DNA from 2 places in the Bacillus sp. DU-106 genome. Region 1 is predicted to be linked to the other one. Evidence: riboswitches for the same ligand, from Rfam matches in the RefSeq annotation. Region 1 holds a riboswitch; the other holds the start of a gene.

Region 1 (7,831 bases):
AGATTCTAATAGCATTCTACTTACTATTTTTTCAATTAAGATAGCCGCATTTGTCTTGCGATGTAATGTAGCCTGTATACACACCTTTTGATTAGAATCTACGTCTTCACTATACAACTCTTTTAAACCGATTCCTTCTGTACTTACCATATGCATAAGTAAAAAACGAATATGTGCTTCATTTTCTTCTGAACAAGTAAGGGAAAGTAAGTAGTTCGTTTGTTCTGGTGATTCTTCTTTTGATTTTTTATTCATAAAAAGAGCAATTGGGCGAAGAAGTATATTTGCTAGTAACACGCCGGCTGCACCTAATATAGCTGCAACGAGGAAACCGGCGCCTGTAAGAGTACCGACAGCAGCTGCACACCATAAAGTAGCTGCTGTATTTAGCCCTCTAATACTAAAACCATCGCGGATAATAACGCCACCCCCTAAAAATCCAATACCACTAACGACTTGAGCAGCAATGCGGGATGGGCTAGCATCATGATCAAGCATGACGGATAATAAAACAAATATACAGGCACCAAGTGATACGAGAGCATTTGTCCGTAACCCAGCCATTCGGTGTCTCCATTGTCTTTCCATTCCAATGCAAGCTCCTACAATAATTGCTATAACTAACCTGAATACAATGTCGTACCATACCATCATGGTCACCTCCATATATAATATGTGTTATGTTTTTTAGAATGAGCGGGGGATACCCACTCATTCTTATTTTTACAACCAGCTATGAAACTTTTTAATATAAAGCTTTTTCAGGAATTGTGTTAAAAAAGCGTAGCCTAATAGTATTCCTACTAACCAAGGGAAATAGTTAAGTGGCAATGCTTGTAAACCAACGGCTGCACCAAGTGGTGAGAATGGAATATAAATCCCGATTGCCATAATAAGAGCGGTTAATAAAACGACTGGTGTTGATGCAGTACTTTGAATAAATGGAATCTTTTGTGTTCTTATCATGTGAACAATTAAAGTTTGTGTTAACAACCCAACGACAAACCAACCGGACTGGAATAATGATTGCTCGCTCGGTGTATTTGCACCAAATACATTCCACATGACTACGTATGTGATAATATCAAATATAGAACTAATTGGGCCGATACAAATAATGAAGTTTCGTAAGTTTGCAGTATCCCATTTTCGTGGTTTTTCTAGAAACTCTTTATCCATTTTGTCCCATGGAATAGAAAGTTGTGAAATATCATAAAGTAAGTTTTGAATTAAAAGATGAATGGCAAGCATCGGTAAAAAAGGAATGAAAGCACTTGCTACTAACACGCTAAACACATTACCGAAGTTAGAGCTAGCTGTCATCTTAATATATTTTAAAATATTTCCGAATGTAGTACGTCCTTCTAAAATCCCTGCTTCTAATATAGTTAAACTTTTTTCGAGTAGAATAATATCGGAAGCTTCTTTCGCAATATCAGTAGCAGTATCAACAGATATTCCGACATCAGCTTCACGTAATGCTACAGCATCGTTAATGCCGTCTCCCATGTAACCTACAGTGTGTCCATTTCCTTGTAATGCGTGTATAATACGAGATTTTTGCATGGGATTAAGCTTCGCAAATACAGTCGTTTCTTCGGCAAGTCTTGCTAATGCTTTATCTGGTAAAGAATCAATCTCGTAACCGAGGATTGGTTCGCAGATATCTAATCCAACTTCTTTACAAACCTTTCTTGTAACAATTTCGTTATCGCCAGTTAAAATTTTCACTTGTACACCATGTTTCTGTAATGCTTGAATTGCAGCTGCTGCAGATGGTTTCGGTGGATCTAAAAAGCCGATATATCCAGCGAGAATCATATCAGTTTCGTCTTTTACTGTGTACTCTGTATCATTTATTCTTCTATCTTTTTTATAAGCCACAGCAATAACCCGCATACCTTCACTATTTAGTGTCTCACTTATTTTTTTGACATTTGAACGTATTTCCTCGGTGAGTGGAACGATTTTTTCATCCACTTCAGTGTAGTTACAAATTGATAAAATTTCTTCTACGGCACCTTTACAAACCATTGTATGTTCACCTGAAATATCCTTTACGATGACTGACATACGCCGGCGGGCGAAATCGAATGGAATTTCATCTAGCTTTTGAAAAGCTGATGGATTAAATGTATTGTTTTCCTCTGTATGCTTAATAACAGCTTTATCTATTAAATTTTTCAATCCAGTTTGATAGAAACTATTTAAATAGGCAAATTGCAAGACGCGATTGCATTCATTTCCCTTGGGATCTAAGTGACGAACAAGGACAACGTTATCTTCTGTTAAAGTTCCGGTTTTATCTGTACAAAGAATGTTCATAGCACCTAAGTTTTGAATAGAATTTAGCTGTTTTACAATTACTTTTTGTTTAGACATTTTAACGGCACCTTTAGCTAAATTAGCAGTTACAATCATTGGTAACATTTCAGGTGTAAGGCCAACAGCGACGGCAATAGCGAAGAAGAAAGCTTCTTGCCAATCACCTTTTGTGAATCCATTAATGAGAAGAACAATAGGTGCCATAATAAGCATGAATGTAATTAAGAGCCAGCTTACTTTGTTTACACCTTTATCAAAGTTTGTTTCTACACGCTTTCCAATTACCTTATTGGCTAAAGAGCCGAAATACGTATCGGTACTTGTTGAGATGACAACAGCTTTTGCGCTACCACTTACAATATTTGTTCCCATGAAACAAAGGTTTTCCATATCGAGTGGATTGTAATTTTTTTTCATGTTTGTCGGTAAGATATGCTTATTTTCTGTATGGTAGCAGTGTTCGTATTTTTCTACAGGAAGTGCTTCCCCTGTTAAAGAAGATTGATTAACAAATAAATCTTTAGCGGATACAATACGCACATCAGCTGGAATGATATCACCGGCTGAAAGGGAAATGATATCGCCAGGTACAAGTTCCTCAATTGGAATTTCTGTTGTGTAATTTCGATTTAAATTCGTTACATTTTTTGTTTCATGTACAAATCCATTTATTCTAAATACGCTTGCAGTTGTTCGAACCATAGCTTTTAAATTATCGGCAGCTTTTTGAGAACGAAATTCTTGGGAAAACCGAATTGTTGCACTAAGTAGTACCATTGCAGATACGACAATTGTTCCTTGCATATCATCCGTGAAAAAGGAGAGTGCTCCAAGAGCTAATAAAACGAAAATAAATGGATTTTTAAATGCCGACAGAAATTGAATGTACCACGGTGCCATTTTATTATGAGCTATTTCGTTCGGACCATATAAAGAAAGTCTACGAGACGCTTCTTGTTTAGATAATCCATCTTGTGTTGTTTCTAAAAGTTTTAACGCAGAGCTTACATCTTGTGTTGCAACCTCCACTAATAATTCGTTATTTGTTTTCATGCTATCTTGCTCATAAGCATGCTTTGTTTCTTGTCTTTGTAAATTAAACATCGGTAGTTCCTCCTCTGTCATGAAGGAGGAAACAATCTGTTACCTAACTATTTGAAATGGTGAGGAACAGTTTCTTTCCTACCTACATGATGAAATATGAATGTAAAACGTATGGGTATCTGGGCCGAATCATCAATTGCCAACTGTTCCTCACCTCCGTACAATTTAGTAGTTTCTGAATATGCTATGTTTGTTTCATAGTAAGGTGCATATAGACGTAAAAAGACCTTTACTCAAAACGAGTAAAGGTCTGAATTCGCAGTTAAAAGAGTCCACAACAAAGACTGTTAGTAGACATAAATAAAAACAGTTTTTGTGTATGACAAAATACATGCACCTCTCCCTCGTTGAGTTTTAGCACTGTATAGCATAGGTACTGAAACCAGCTACATTAAAAAAGGCCTTCATTCCGACCTTTCCTGTTGACCCATTGGCGTCTCTCGACATTTTTGGGCAGCAGCGTTTCTCTATACAGGAGCCTCACCTAACAGAGACCATATTCAATTACATGTTGAATGTTAGCACTGTAAAATTGTAGTGTCAATATCTTTTTTATCTGTGTTTTTAAAATATTAAACGGATTTATAATAGATATGTGGGATGAAATGTATGATATTGATTATAAATAATATGAAAAATAAATATTTTTATAAAAGGGGAATTTGTAATGGGACCACAAAATTTTATTATAAATATTGAGAATCAAAAGTGGTTGTTTAATGAGCAGGAAGATTTATGTTCTCACGGGGAAATTTATTTAAATGTGGATGGAACGATTATTACACAAACAGGTATGGATGAGGAATGGGGAATAAGTGAATCAGCTTTAGCTCTGTTACGAACTTTAGATAAAGAATATATTTGTGATATTGAAAATGAAGAGGGGCTTATTTTGCACGGATGTGGCACTATGCTCATGTTAGGATGCCCAATTTCAATTCATTGGACTATAAACCATATAGGTGAAAATGTGGTTTTAAAGGATTTTGTCAAAGTTATTTCTACTGATCAAAAGGCTATATACTATGAAGGGCTTCATATAGAAGTAAATGAAAATGAATATAGAAAACAAATTGTTTCTTTTGCACTACAAGCAAAAGAATTATTTAATAAATCAAGTGAAAAGATAATTTCAAATGAGTTTGAGCGAAGTATGTATACCGACTTTTGGACGGAATATAATCATTTGCTAAATAAGTATAAATAAAAAAGCACTGTAACCAGTGCTTTTTTATTATAGATTACGAGATTGTAGGGTTTTCAAAAATAACAATCTCTGAACTGTTTGTAGTTGAAACGCGTTGGGCGTAATATGTTAAAGCTGAAGAAATATATGCTGGTAACGTATCATTTGTATGTGATGTTGTATATTCATGGATTAATTCCTTTAAAGTTGTCCATTCTAATTGTGCTGGGTGATCAGACACGAAAGAACTTACCCAGCGATCAAATGAAGATGAAAAATCAGTTTGTAAACGAAATACTTCTTTCATAATAAAACGCTCCCTTAAAATGTAGTATAATTATTTTAACACAAAACACGAACGATAGCTAAATTTTTTGAGTATAACGTTCGTGTTATATAGTTGTCTAGATGTTTGGTTATGTAAATTCAATTTGCCATTTGAAATAACATTCCGTAAGATGAGAGATAGAGTATATTTAGAGCTGGAGGAAAGAAAGTGGAATTTGTATTTTTAGGAACTGGTGCAGGTGTTCCTTCAAAAGGAAGGAACGTTTCAGCAATTGCTTTACAATTGTTAGAAGAACGAGGACAAACTTGGTTATTTGATTGTGGCGAGGCCACGCAACATCAAATATTACATACATCTGTACGTCCGCGCCGCATTGAAAAAATATTTATTACGCATTTACATGGCGATCATATTTTTGGATTGCCTGGTTTATTAGGTAGCCGTTCATTTCAAGGAGGAACTACGCCTTTAACGGTGTATGGACCGAAAGGAATTAAACAATTTATTGAAGTGGCATTATCGGTAAGTACGACACATGTGAAATATCCACTTGAAGTTGTGGAGATAACAGAAGAAGGTACCGTATTTGAAGATAATGAATTTTATGTAGAAACGAAAAGATTGTCACACGGTATAGAATGCTTTGGATATCGTATTGTAGAGAAAGATATACAAGGTGCTCTTTTAGTTGATAAGTTGCTTGAGATGGGTGTGAAACCAGGTCCAATCTTTAAACGTTTAAAAGATGGTGAAGTAGTTGAATTAGAGGATGGCACGATATTAAATGGAAATGAGTTTATCGGCCCACCTCAAAAAGGAAGAATTATTACTATCTTAGGTGATACCCGATATTGCGAAGCGAGTAGGGAGCTTGCGCAAGATGCAGATGTACTTGTCCATGAAGCGACTTTCGCAGCAGAAGATGAGCAACAAGCGTATGATTATTTTCATTCTACATCTAAGCAAGCTGCGAGCATTGCACTTCAGGCAAATGCGAAGCGACTAATATTAACTCACATTAGTTCTCGCTATCAAGGAGATACATATAAGGAATTATTGAAAGAGGCTAGAGAGTTGTTTTCTAATACAGAAATAGCGACAGATTTGAAATCATTCCCAGTAGAAAAATAATAGTTTTGTAAAAAATGGTAACGGTGGGTTACCATTTTTTTATGTCTAAAAAAATTTAAAAATAAAACTGTTATTATTTTATACTTATACTTGGATGATACAGAAAAATAGGATGCTTTGAATATATAGGATAAAAATACGAAATAATGATTATTTAGAAAAACTGTTATATAAGTCAGATGACATACAAGTGATACAAATAGCAGAAATGGAATTTTATTCAGAACTTTTAAAATTCAACAAAAGTAAGCGTTTTATAAAAAACAAGCTATAATGAGGGCAGATTATAATTTATGATAAGTCGCATGTATTTTAGTCATTATCGTAACAAGTGAAGTTGACTAAATCATGAGAGAGTAACACGAGAATTATAATAGGAAAGATATTACTATTATTTGTCATAAGTCTTTTTCACTTTTTAGCTAAACGATATGATTAGCAAGTGTAGCTATTGCGAGTTCCTTAGTAGAAGCTTTTTATTAATAAGGTGGTGGAGATTTAATTGGTACACCACTCTTTAAAAGAGTTCAGAACATCAGCAGGTAGTCTAGGCGGAATAGCGGGTGCAAATTTAGTTGCATTAGCAATGGTTATATCACTTGTTTATGCTATGCTTGCAATGGCTTCTGTGTTAAACTTTGGATTGCTACCAGACTTTATTCTGGATTATCTTGTATCATTTTTAAATGAAAATAATGCTAAGATTCTTATGTATTATGATAACTGGTATTATTTCAGGTTATATTGGATTACTTTTATTCAAAAACTATCCAATTCGTACAGCAGAACAAATTCGTGGTACAACTGGAAAAGCGACAGATGTAGCAGCTTAATAGAATAGTAGAATAAATTTTTTCATAGAGGTTTAGGGGGAGTTATGATGAAGTATCGCTCAGTATTTGATATTATCGGTCCAGTTATGATTGGACCATCAAGTTCACATACAGCAGGCGCAGCAAGAATGGGGCAAGTTGCTCGCCAGCTGTTTCGTCATGAACCAGAAAGAGTAAGCATTTCGTTATATGGATCATTTGCAAAGACGTATCGAGGGCATGGTACGGATGTAGCACTAATCGGTGGAATATTAGGATTTGAAACAGATGACTTACGTATTCCAGAGGCGCTAGAAATAGCAAAAGAGCGCGAAATTGAAGTGGAATTCATTGAAGAAGATGCCAATGCACCTCACCCAAATACAGCGAGAATTCGTTTGTATAAAGGTGAAGATGAAATTGAAGTTGTTGCTTGCTCAATTGGTGGCGGTAAAATTGAAGTTGTAGAATTAAACGGATTCGATCTTCAATTATCAGGCACGAGCCCAGCACTACTTATTGTAAATAACGATCGCTTCGGTGCTATTGCAGCGGTAGCTTCAATCCTTGCGAAACATGAGATTAACATTAGTACAATGAGTGTTTCTCGTAAAGAAAAAGGAAGAAGAGCGCTTATGGTCATTGAAACAGATGAATTATTAGCAGATGAAGTGATTGAAGAAATAAAAGCGCAACAAAATATTTGTCAAGTAACTATTATGGAATAATTGCAGGGGGGACACACCATGTTTCGGAACGCAGCGGAACTAGTGGCGCAAGCTAAAGAACAAAATGTAAAAATCGCAGAAATTATGATTCAATGTGAAATGGAAACAAGAAGTATTTCACGTGAAGAAGTAATTGCTGGTATGGAAAAGAACTTAGTCGTGATGGAGCAAGCAGTAGAACGTGGTATTCGCGGCGTGAAATCACCAACTGGTTTAACTGGTGGAGATGCTGTAAAAGTTCAAGCGTATATGAAGA
Region 2 (7,831 bases), 2.6 Mb from region 1:
GCATAACCCCACCTATCACCAATGCTACACACTGCACAACAGTTCTCTTATTTTGACATCCACTCGTCGTTAAACCGTCAGCAATGGCAATATTTAAACTTTGTAGCACAATAAGAAATGATAATATTTGGAGTGGCTCTACTGCATTGCTCCATTCTTCATGAAAAAATATAGAAATAAAGTATGGTGCTAAATGATATAAACCGATCGTCATACATATTCCTACAATCGCCATTGATTTAATTTGAAGTAAATTTAATTTCGTATGCTCTTCTATATTATTCTGGTTATAATGCTTAAAGAGCACTGGAAAAAATGCACCTGCAATTACCCCTGGTACTTGATATAAAGCTGCCGGCATCCGGTACGCCACTGCAAAAACACCTACCATACTTAATGGCAATGTATAGTTAAGCAAGATAGGTGCTAATTGTGGCGTACTCATTATTAAAAAACCGCTAATAATAAAGGGAGTTAATTGCCAAAATAACGCTTTATGAATTACGACTTTCATATTCATTTTCGTCTTTTTTCTCATGATATATATACTGAATAAACCACCGATCATATACCCAAAAGCATATAAGCGAGCTGTTACATACACCGGTAACTCTCCGAAAATACAAAAACATGTAATTATAATGACAACTGATGCTGATACAACTTTTATGAGCGCTATATACTTCATACGTTCCGTCAGTTGAAAATAGGCAATCCCTATGTTTTGCCAAGTTAATCCTATTAACATGAAAAACATTACGTTTATCATCATATAAATTAAATTTTTATCCGCATACATATAATGAATAGCAATATAACCGATGATAGAAATAAAAATAAGTAGAATCATCCTTATTTTTATATACGATGATAAAATCTGCTCTAAATCTGCTCCATCCTTTGCCCCTTCTCGAAGAAACGTATTACTAAGTCCTAAGTCTGTAAAGAATAACATAACAAACGTCACTGCTATGGCAACACTAAACATCCCATAATGTTGTGCGTTAAAAAAGTTTGCTAAAACAATTAAACTGACGGCCTGAAGAAGGTTAGCTAAAATTGTACTATAAAATAGATGGATAATATTGTTTAGAATAGATCTATCCATACAAGTTCTCCTTTGCAAGTAACCTACTTACATATTTATCTTGCACCATTACCGTTCAATACAATTAAAACGGTTTTACATAAAATACGGATGTCCATCCGAAATGTTTTCATTTCAATATACTCCATGTCAAGCCTCAACTTTTCCTTTGGATCAAGATTATACCCTCCATTTATTTGTGCCCATCCTGTTAATCCTGGTTTTACTATTAAACGTTCCTTAAATTCTGGAATATACGCATCAAATTCATTATAAAAAAACTCTCTCTCTGGTCTAGGACCTACAAAAGACATATCTCCTCTTAAAATATTTAAAAGTTGTGGTAATTCATCAATTCTCGTTTTTCTTATAAACAATCCAACTTTTGTAATTCTTGAATCATGTTCTTTTGCCCATTGTGGGCCATTTATTTCAGCATCCTTTACCATTGATCTTAATTTAAATACATTAAACTTCTTCCCGTTTATACCTAAACGTTCTTGAAAGTAAATTGGAGCCCCTGATGTTTCTAAAGTAATCATAATACAAAAGAACAACATAATTGGTATCGTTAATAGTAACAATATGAGTGAAAATATAATATCAAACAAGCGTTTTACACTTCGATTCAATATGCTAGGCTTTTCTTGAGCCGGAATCGTATACAACTTGGCTTGATTTGTTTCACGAATCATGGATCGTTACCCCCACATTCAAGAATATAAAATTATACCTATTAATTCACATTCTTTCCTATTTATATCCACTATTACTTTTTGCACTGTACGTAGTGAATCTTGTCGCTTTTTAACTGCTAACACCACTCCATCGCATTTCTCTGCAATAATGTGCGTAGCAGGAAGATCAAATACTTCAGAAGAATAAAAGAAAATGTAATCAAAATCTTCTTTCCACTTAGCAATCGCATTATCAAATTCATCCATAGCAACTAAGGGCGTCCCTGTGTGTACTGTTTTTTTTGCAGGAATACAATATAAGTATTTAGACAAATTACTAGAAAAAGATTCATAATTGCAGGGGGAAGAGCTTATTATATCGTTTACGGTTATCATGTGATCACTTTGCAATAATACATGTAATTGAGGGTCAGAAAAATTCACATCAATAAGTAACACCTTTTTCTTCATTTCCGCAAACACTAGACCCATATTTACTATAAGCGAGGCAACAACCCCTCTGTCCTTCGTTGAACTAACTGTGAACAGTTGTTTCCCAGATTTTTTCAGCTCGTGATACACCGTATAAAACTGCTCTTTCATCAGATCATCATGCAAATCGGATGGCAGCTGTTTCTTTGTCCTAAACATCGACATGTTCACCTCGATATATAGATGATTGTTTATCAACCTCTGTAGGTTTCTTTTTTCTATTCGGTTTCATATTTATGTGACCAATAACAGAGACTGTTGTTATTTTCTCTAAATCTTGTTCCGTGTATATACGTTCATCAAAATAATCTTGAAATACAGCTAAACCTATCCCAACAAAAAAACTAACAATTAAAGAAATAGGAATGATCAGTTGAAATTTTGGAAACATTTTTTCAGCCTGTTCCTGTAACTCAGGATCCGTCAACACTTTCACACCTTGTACATTTGTGTACTGTTGAAAACTTTGTTGTGATTGCTCTGCCAATGTCTTTACAATGTCTTTCACGACTTTCGGATTGGAATCTTTTACTGTAACAGTTACAATTTGTGAGTTGTCTGTATTCACCACCGAGATTTTTTGTGCTAATTCATAACTTGATTGCTCTAATTTCAAAGTTTTTTTGACTGTTGATATAATTAATGGGCTTTTTAAAATATCAACATACGATGTTACTAGTTGCTTATTTTCTTGTGTTTTATTTGTTGAATTTTCCTTATTAAACTCATCTAAATTCCCAACAAGAATTTGCGTTGAATATTGATATGAAGGCTTTAAAACATACATAGAGATAAGAACTAAAGAAGCGGTTAAACAACACATCGTTAAAATAATCGTTACGAATCTTCTTTTCAATAATTGTTGAAAATCTTTTATACTCATTTCTTGCTTCAATTATTTCACCGCCCTTTTCTGAATAACATCCTGCAAGTCACTCTTTACAGATACCCCTCTCTTCTTTCTATCCACTTGTTTTGTTACATACTTTCCGACTCTGAATGCAAATTTTTCTACATATATATACGAAAGTATTGCAAGTATAAACGAAAAAACAAGTGAAAAAATTAAAATAATAGGCAACGGTAATATTTCATGGAGCATGTATATAAGGGAAAACAACGATATAATATGGTATAAATAAAGACTGTAAGAAATCTTCCCCAAATATAACAAGTATTTATTGCGTAGCAAGGACGACAAAGTTGATATTGACAAGCTTAATATGACAAATAGACTTGCACTTATCGCCACTACGTAGTCTCGAAATATGAAATTATTGAGCACTTTCATTTCTCCAATAAGTCCTTCGTACATAAAAAGTAAAATCGCAAATAAAAACCATGCAATTTTCGTGTTTTTAGTACAATTACTATAAAAAACTATTAATTTATTTTTATACTTCGCAATTAGTGCCCCTAGTAAAAACAGCACCGTATAATGCAACGTTAATGCATAGCTTGTTAATGTTAAGCCCGAGCGAAACAAAAATAATATTACGACAGAACATATACTAAGACTAAACAATAATAGTAATGAACACCTCAACGTTTTTCGTAAGCAAATCATCAAAATTAGCGGAAAAATTATTGATATTCGCATTTCATGGACAAGTGACCAAATCACACCGTTATATGCATCTGTATTATATTTCCCAACCAATAAAATATGTTGCGCTATTAAACTTGAAGAACTTTCAATCGTCCACGAGCGATTAAACCATTCACTTAAATAAGAAATACCATATCCACTAATTGTAGTCTGGCATATAATAGCTATAATTAGTGCTACAATATAGGGAATGTATATTCTGCATATACGTTTTAAAAGGTATGATCCATAACTACTATAGGTTTTTTGAATAGATTCATACAAAACAAATCCGCTCAAAACAAAAAAGATAATAACAGATTCATTACCACTACTAAAAATTAGACGAGCAGGCGTTTCTTTTAATAGATACACAACAAATGGTTTATTATCTTCATAACTGTAATTTTGAAATGCTGAAAAAATCATTAAATGATGACCGATCATTACTATTAATGAAGAAATCCCTCTTATAGAATCCAATTCCTCGTATCTCTTCATCTTTTTACATCAACTCCTAATGAAATGATAATAATCATTTCAAAGCGACATCTTTATTCATATTCCTCTCCTTTCTTTTCATTCCAATTTTTCATATTAAAATGATTTTATAGTATAAATTTGAGTGTATTGTAACATTTTTTGTAATATTATGAATAGCGAATCTCAAAAATTGGTATATACCAATTTCAACCTCGAAAAATGAGTAATATTGATAGAAAAACGCTATAAAAATATCTTGCAAATTTACATAAATTAAAGAGATGAATAGCGTTTTTTCAATATAAAATAAAAAAGATAGCCTGCATAGGCTATCTTTTTTATTTTATTTAATTACTAGCACCACTATATGCTACATGTCGTTTCTCAATTCTCTCTTCAATTTCTTTCATATTTTCTTTATTATTTAATAGTGATTGTTTATTTTCAATTAATAATTGTTTAAAAGATTTTCTCACTTTTTTTCTCATTTTCATTGTCCTCCTTGGGGGATGGTTTATATAAAAGATAAAGAATTATCTGTGTGTCCTTATAATAATTGATTGTTGTGAATTCTATTTGAACTTCATATGAAAATTCCGTTTATTTTCTGACAACTTTGTGAACACGAAAAAATGATTATCTAAAACTATGTTGAAATTAATTCACTTCATGATAAAAGTTATTATTTTCATCAACTTTTATCATTATATCTTGTCGAAATATTTATATATTTAAAATTGAGTTCGACATAATTTTATTTATTATAATACTGTTTACAAAAACAAAAAGAAGGTGTCACCAAGTCAAAGTTCGACTTATGCAACATCCCTCTTCCCAAACTATTTATAGCATATTTATTAATATTTCAGGTCTTCCCCAATTCATTTCTTCACAAACAAATCTAAGTTTTTCTTCATCCATTGTGTGTAATCCTTCTTCTAGTGAACATGAAATTGGAACTTCACAGTGAATTTGGGCTAATTCTAACGAAATATTTAAGTTCTCTAAATCACTTTCAATCTTCGTACGCTGCGCTTTTGTTAATGACTCTACATTTTCTAGTACAGCGGATACTGTTCCGTGCTCTTGAATAAGCTTATACGCTGTTTTTTCACCGATACCTTTTACCCCTGGATAATTATCACTTGTATCTCCCATGAAAGCTTTTGCATGGACGATTTGCCACGGCTCTACACCTTTTTCTTCCATGATTTTCTCCGGTGTGTAATATTCGTAATTTCCAATTCCTTTACGCAGAAGCATGACTGTAACGCTCTTATCAACAAGTTGAAGTAAATCCGTATCACCTGTTAAAATATAAACTTCAGCTTCATTGCAATATTGTTTTGCAAGCGTACCGATACAATCATCGGCTTCGTAGCCTTTCATACCGATAACTGGAATGGATAATTTTGCAGTCATTTCTTGCACTAAATCAAATTGAGGAATTAATTCTTCTGGTGGCGCTGCACGATTTGCTTTATAATTCGAGAACGATTCTGTTCTAAATGTCGTACTTCCCATATCCCAGCATGTAACGATATGTGTTGGTTCGATCGCTTGCGTAGCTGTTAATAAGTGTTTCATATAACCATGAATCCCGTTCGTAGGGGTTCCATCTTGTCGTTTCATAAATTGTCCGTAGACACTTGTTGCGTAAAAAGCACGAAATAATAGTGCCATACCATCAACTAATAATACTTTTTTCATAATTCCTCTCCTATTAAAAAAATAATAACCTTACGTTATCACGTAAGGTTATATAAATAGATTACCATTCTACGTTTTTGCTCAACTTTGTCTATTATACATTGTTTTTGTATATTTAGCATCATTAACACATTAAGACGTTCTACTACAACAAGTATGCAAGATGCCTGAATACGTATTTTTTCCAGTAGAAACAACGATAGCTTTTGCATTTCCACTAACAATATGCGAACCTTTAAAACATACATTTTCAAGCTCAAGTGGATTATAATCTTTCATCCGTTTTAATGGAATAAACCGTTTACGTTCAAGGTGATAGCAGCTCTCAAACTTCTCTATATTCGCTTCGTTTCCCGTTAACACAGACTCATTCACTAATAAATCATCTGCATAAATAATACGTACATCAGCTGGCACAGCATCTCCAGCCGAAAGAAAAATCATATCTCCAGGTACAAGTTCTTGCACAGGTATCTCCATCATTTTCAGTTCACTATTTAGCCCTGTACTACTAGAACATTCTACTCTAGATACAGTAATCGTTTCACGTTGTAATTCATCACACACACGTTGTTTTGAAAAACCTGGAATCATGCCACCTAGCTTCATCATTACTTCTGCAAGAAGTGCTCTTTTTGAAGTTAGTTCATTTCGGCCATATACTTGAATACGTTTTTGTGCCTCTTTCATTGATAGTCCATCTCTTGTTGTTTTAAAATATGCAAATACAGATTTTACATCTCTTGTTGCAATTTCAATTAATAAATCTTTATTTTTTTGGAGCATTGTTTGTTCTTTTATTGATTTTTTACTTAGTTTATATGACGTGTTACCCACAGTTTTGTTTGCATATAACATATTATCGTCTCCTCCTTTACAACATAGGAAGAAACGCTTTGTTTCTCAATTTATCCACTTTACTGTGAAAGTGTCTCGCGCTTTATAAACGCTATATTGTGATAAATATAGAGGGAGGAACAAATCGTTTCCTGCCTACATCATATATTTTTGATTTGAAGTATATGGGTAACGGAACCGAGTCAGAATTTGACATGCTCCTCACCTCCTCGTTTAATTTTATAGTTTATACTATGAAATTACTCATAGCTTGGTAACAAAAAAGACCCCTACCCTTAAGAGAGTAGCGGCCATTACATACACAAATAAACGATTTCTAATATAATTAGAAATCTACGGACCTCTCCCTCACCGAGTTTTAGCACTGTATAGCATAGGTACATTACCAGCTACGTTAAGAAAAACCTTAATTCGATCATTCCTGTTGACCCATTGGCGTCTCTCGACATTTTTGGGCAGTAGCATTTCTCTATACAGGAGCCTCACCTAACAGAGACTTATTTTCATTACATTGAAAATGTTACTCTTATTTAAAATAGATGTCAACCGTAGCCTACAATTTTTTCAAATGGTATGGCAAACTAACGTATATAAAGTGAAACTTTAATCAGTGGGGGTTTTGTTCATCCCCCACTGATTATTAGCCCTCACCAATCGGGCTTTTACGGAATAAAATAAAAAACTTTACGTTTAAACGTAAAGTTTTTAATAAGTTATACAACCAGCAATTACAATCCCAATTGAAAGCGATAAAAACATAAGAAAAAGACCGACTGCTTGATTATCTTCTTCGAGACTTTTGTTTATATTAAAGCGTGGTGTAAGCCACTCAGCTAAATAAAAGACGATAATTTGAGCCAAAATCCCAACTGCTCCCCACGAAATCATATCAAGAAGTGAAATTGAATTAGCTGCTGTCGAATATAAAACGATAGC

The links. A riboswitch is a leader RNA that binds a small molecule or an ion and turns the genes downstream of it on or off. The one in region 1 is predicted to bind magnesium.
Region 2: another riboswitch for magnesium. It lies ahead of C3Y97_RS07875 (P-type ATPase actuator domain-containing protein); the one in region 1 lies ahead of mgtA (magnesium-translocating P-type ATPase).

The regions. Positions count from the first base shown of each region.
Region 1 is NZ_CP026607.1:4,136,069-4,143,899, reverse strand. It holds gene C3Y97_RS20955 (MgtC/SapB family protein) at 1-651, opposite strand, end outside; gene mgtA (magnesium-translocating P-type ATPase) at 724-3,429, opposite strand; M-box (ykoK) riboswitch at 3,761-3,928, opposite strand; gene C3Y97_RS20945 (hypothetical protein) at 4,097-4,636, shown strand; gene C3Y97_RS20940 (DUF3932 family protein) at 4,671-4,922, opposite strand; gene rnz (ribonuclease Z) at 5,112-6,035, shown strand; gene sdaAB (L-serine ammonia-lyase, iron-sulfur-dependent subunit beta) at 6,916-7,575, shown strand; gene sdaAA (L-serine ammonia-lyase, iron-sulfur-dependent, subunit alpha) at 7,594-7,831, shown strand, end outside.
Region 2 is NZ_CP026607.1:1,509,678-1,517,508, reverse strand. It holds gene C3Y97_RS07910 (oligosaccharide flippase family protein) at 1-1,108, opposite strand, end outside; gene C3Y97_RS07905 (sugar transferase) at 1,144-1,782, opposite strand; gene C3Y97_RS07900 (CpsD/CapB family tyrosine-protein kinase) at 1,801-2,421, opposite strand; gene C3Y97_RS07895 (YveK family protein) at 2,408-3,151, opposite strand; gene C3Y97_RS07890 (acyltransferase family protein) at 3,152-4,345, opposite strand; gene C3Y97_RS07885 (FbpB family small basic protein) at 4,675-4,815, opposite strand; gene C3Y97_RS07880 (5'-3' exonuclease) at 5,171-6,037, opposite strand; gene C3Y97_RS07875 (P-type ATPase actuator domain-containing protein) at 6,170-6,895, opposite strand; M-box (ykoK) riboswitch at 7,231-7,396, opposite strand; gene C3Y97_RS07865 (DUF350 domain-containing protein) at 7,601-7,831, opposite strand, start outside.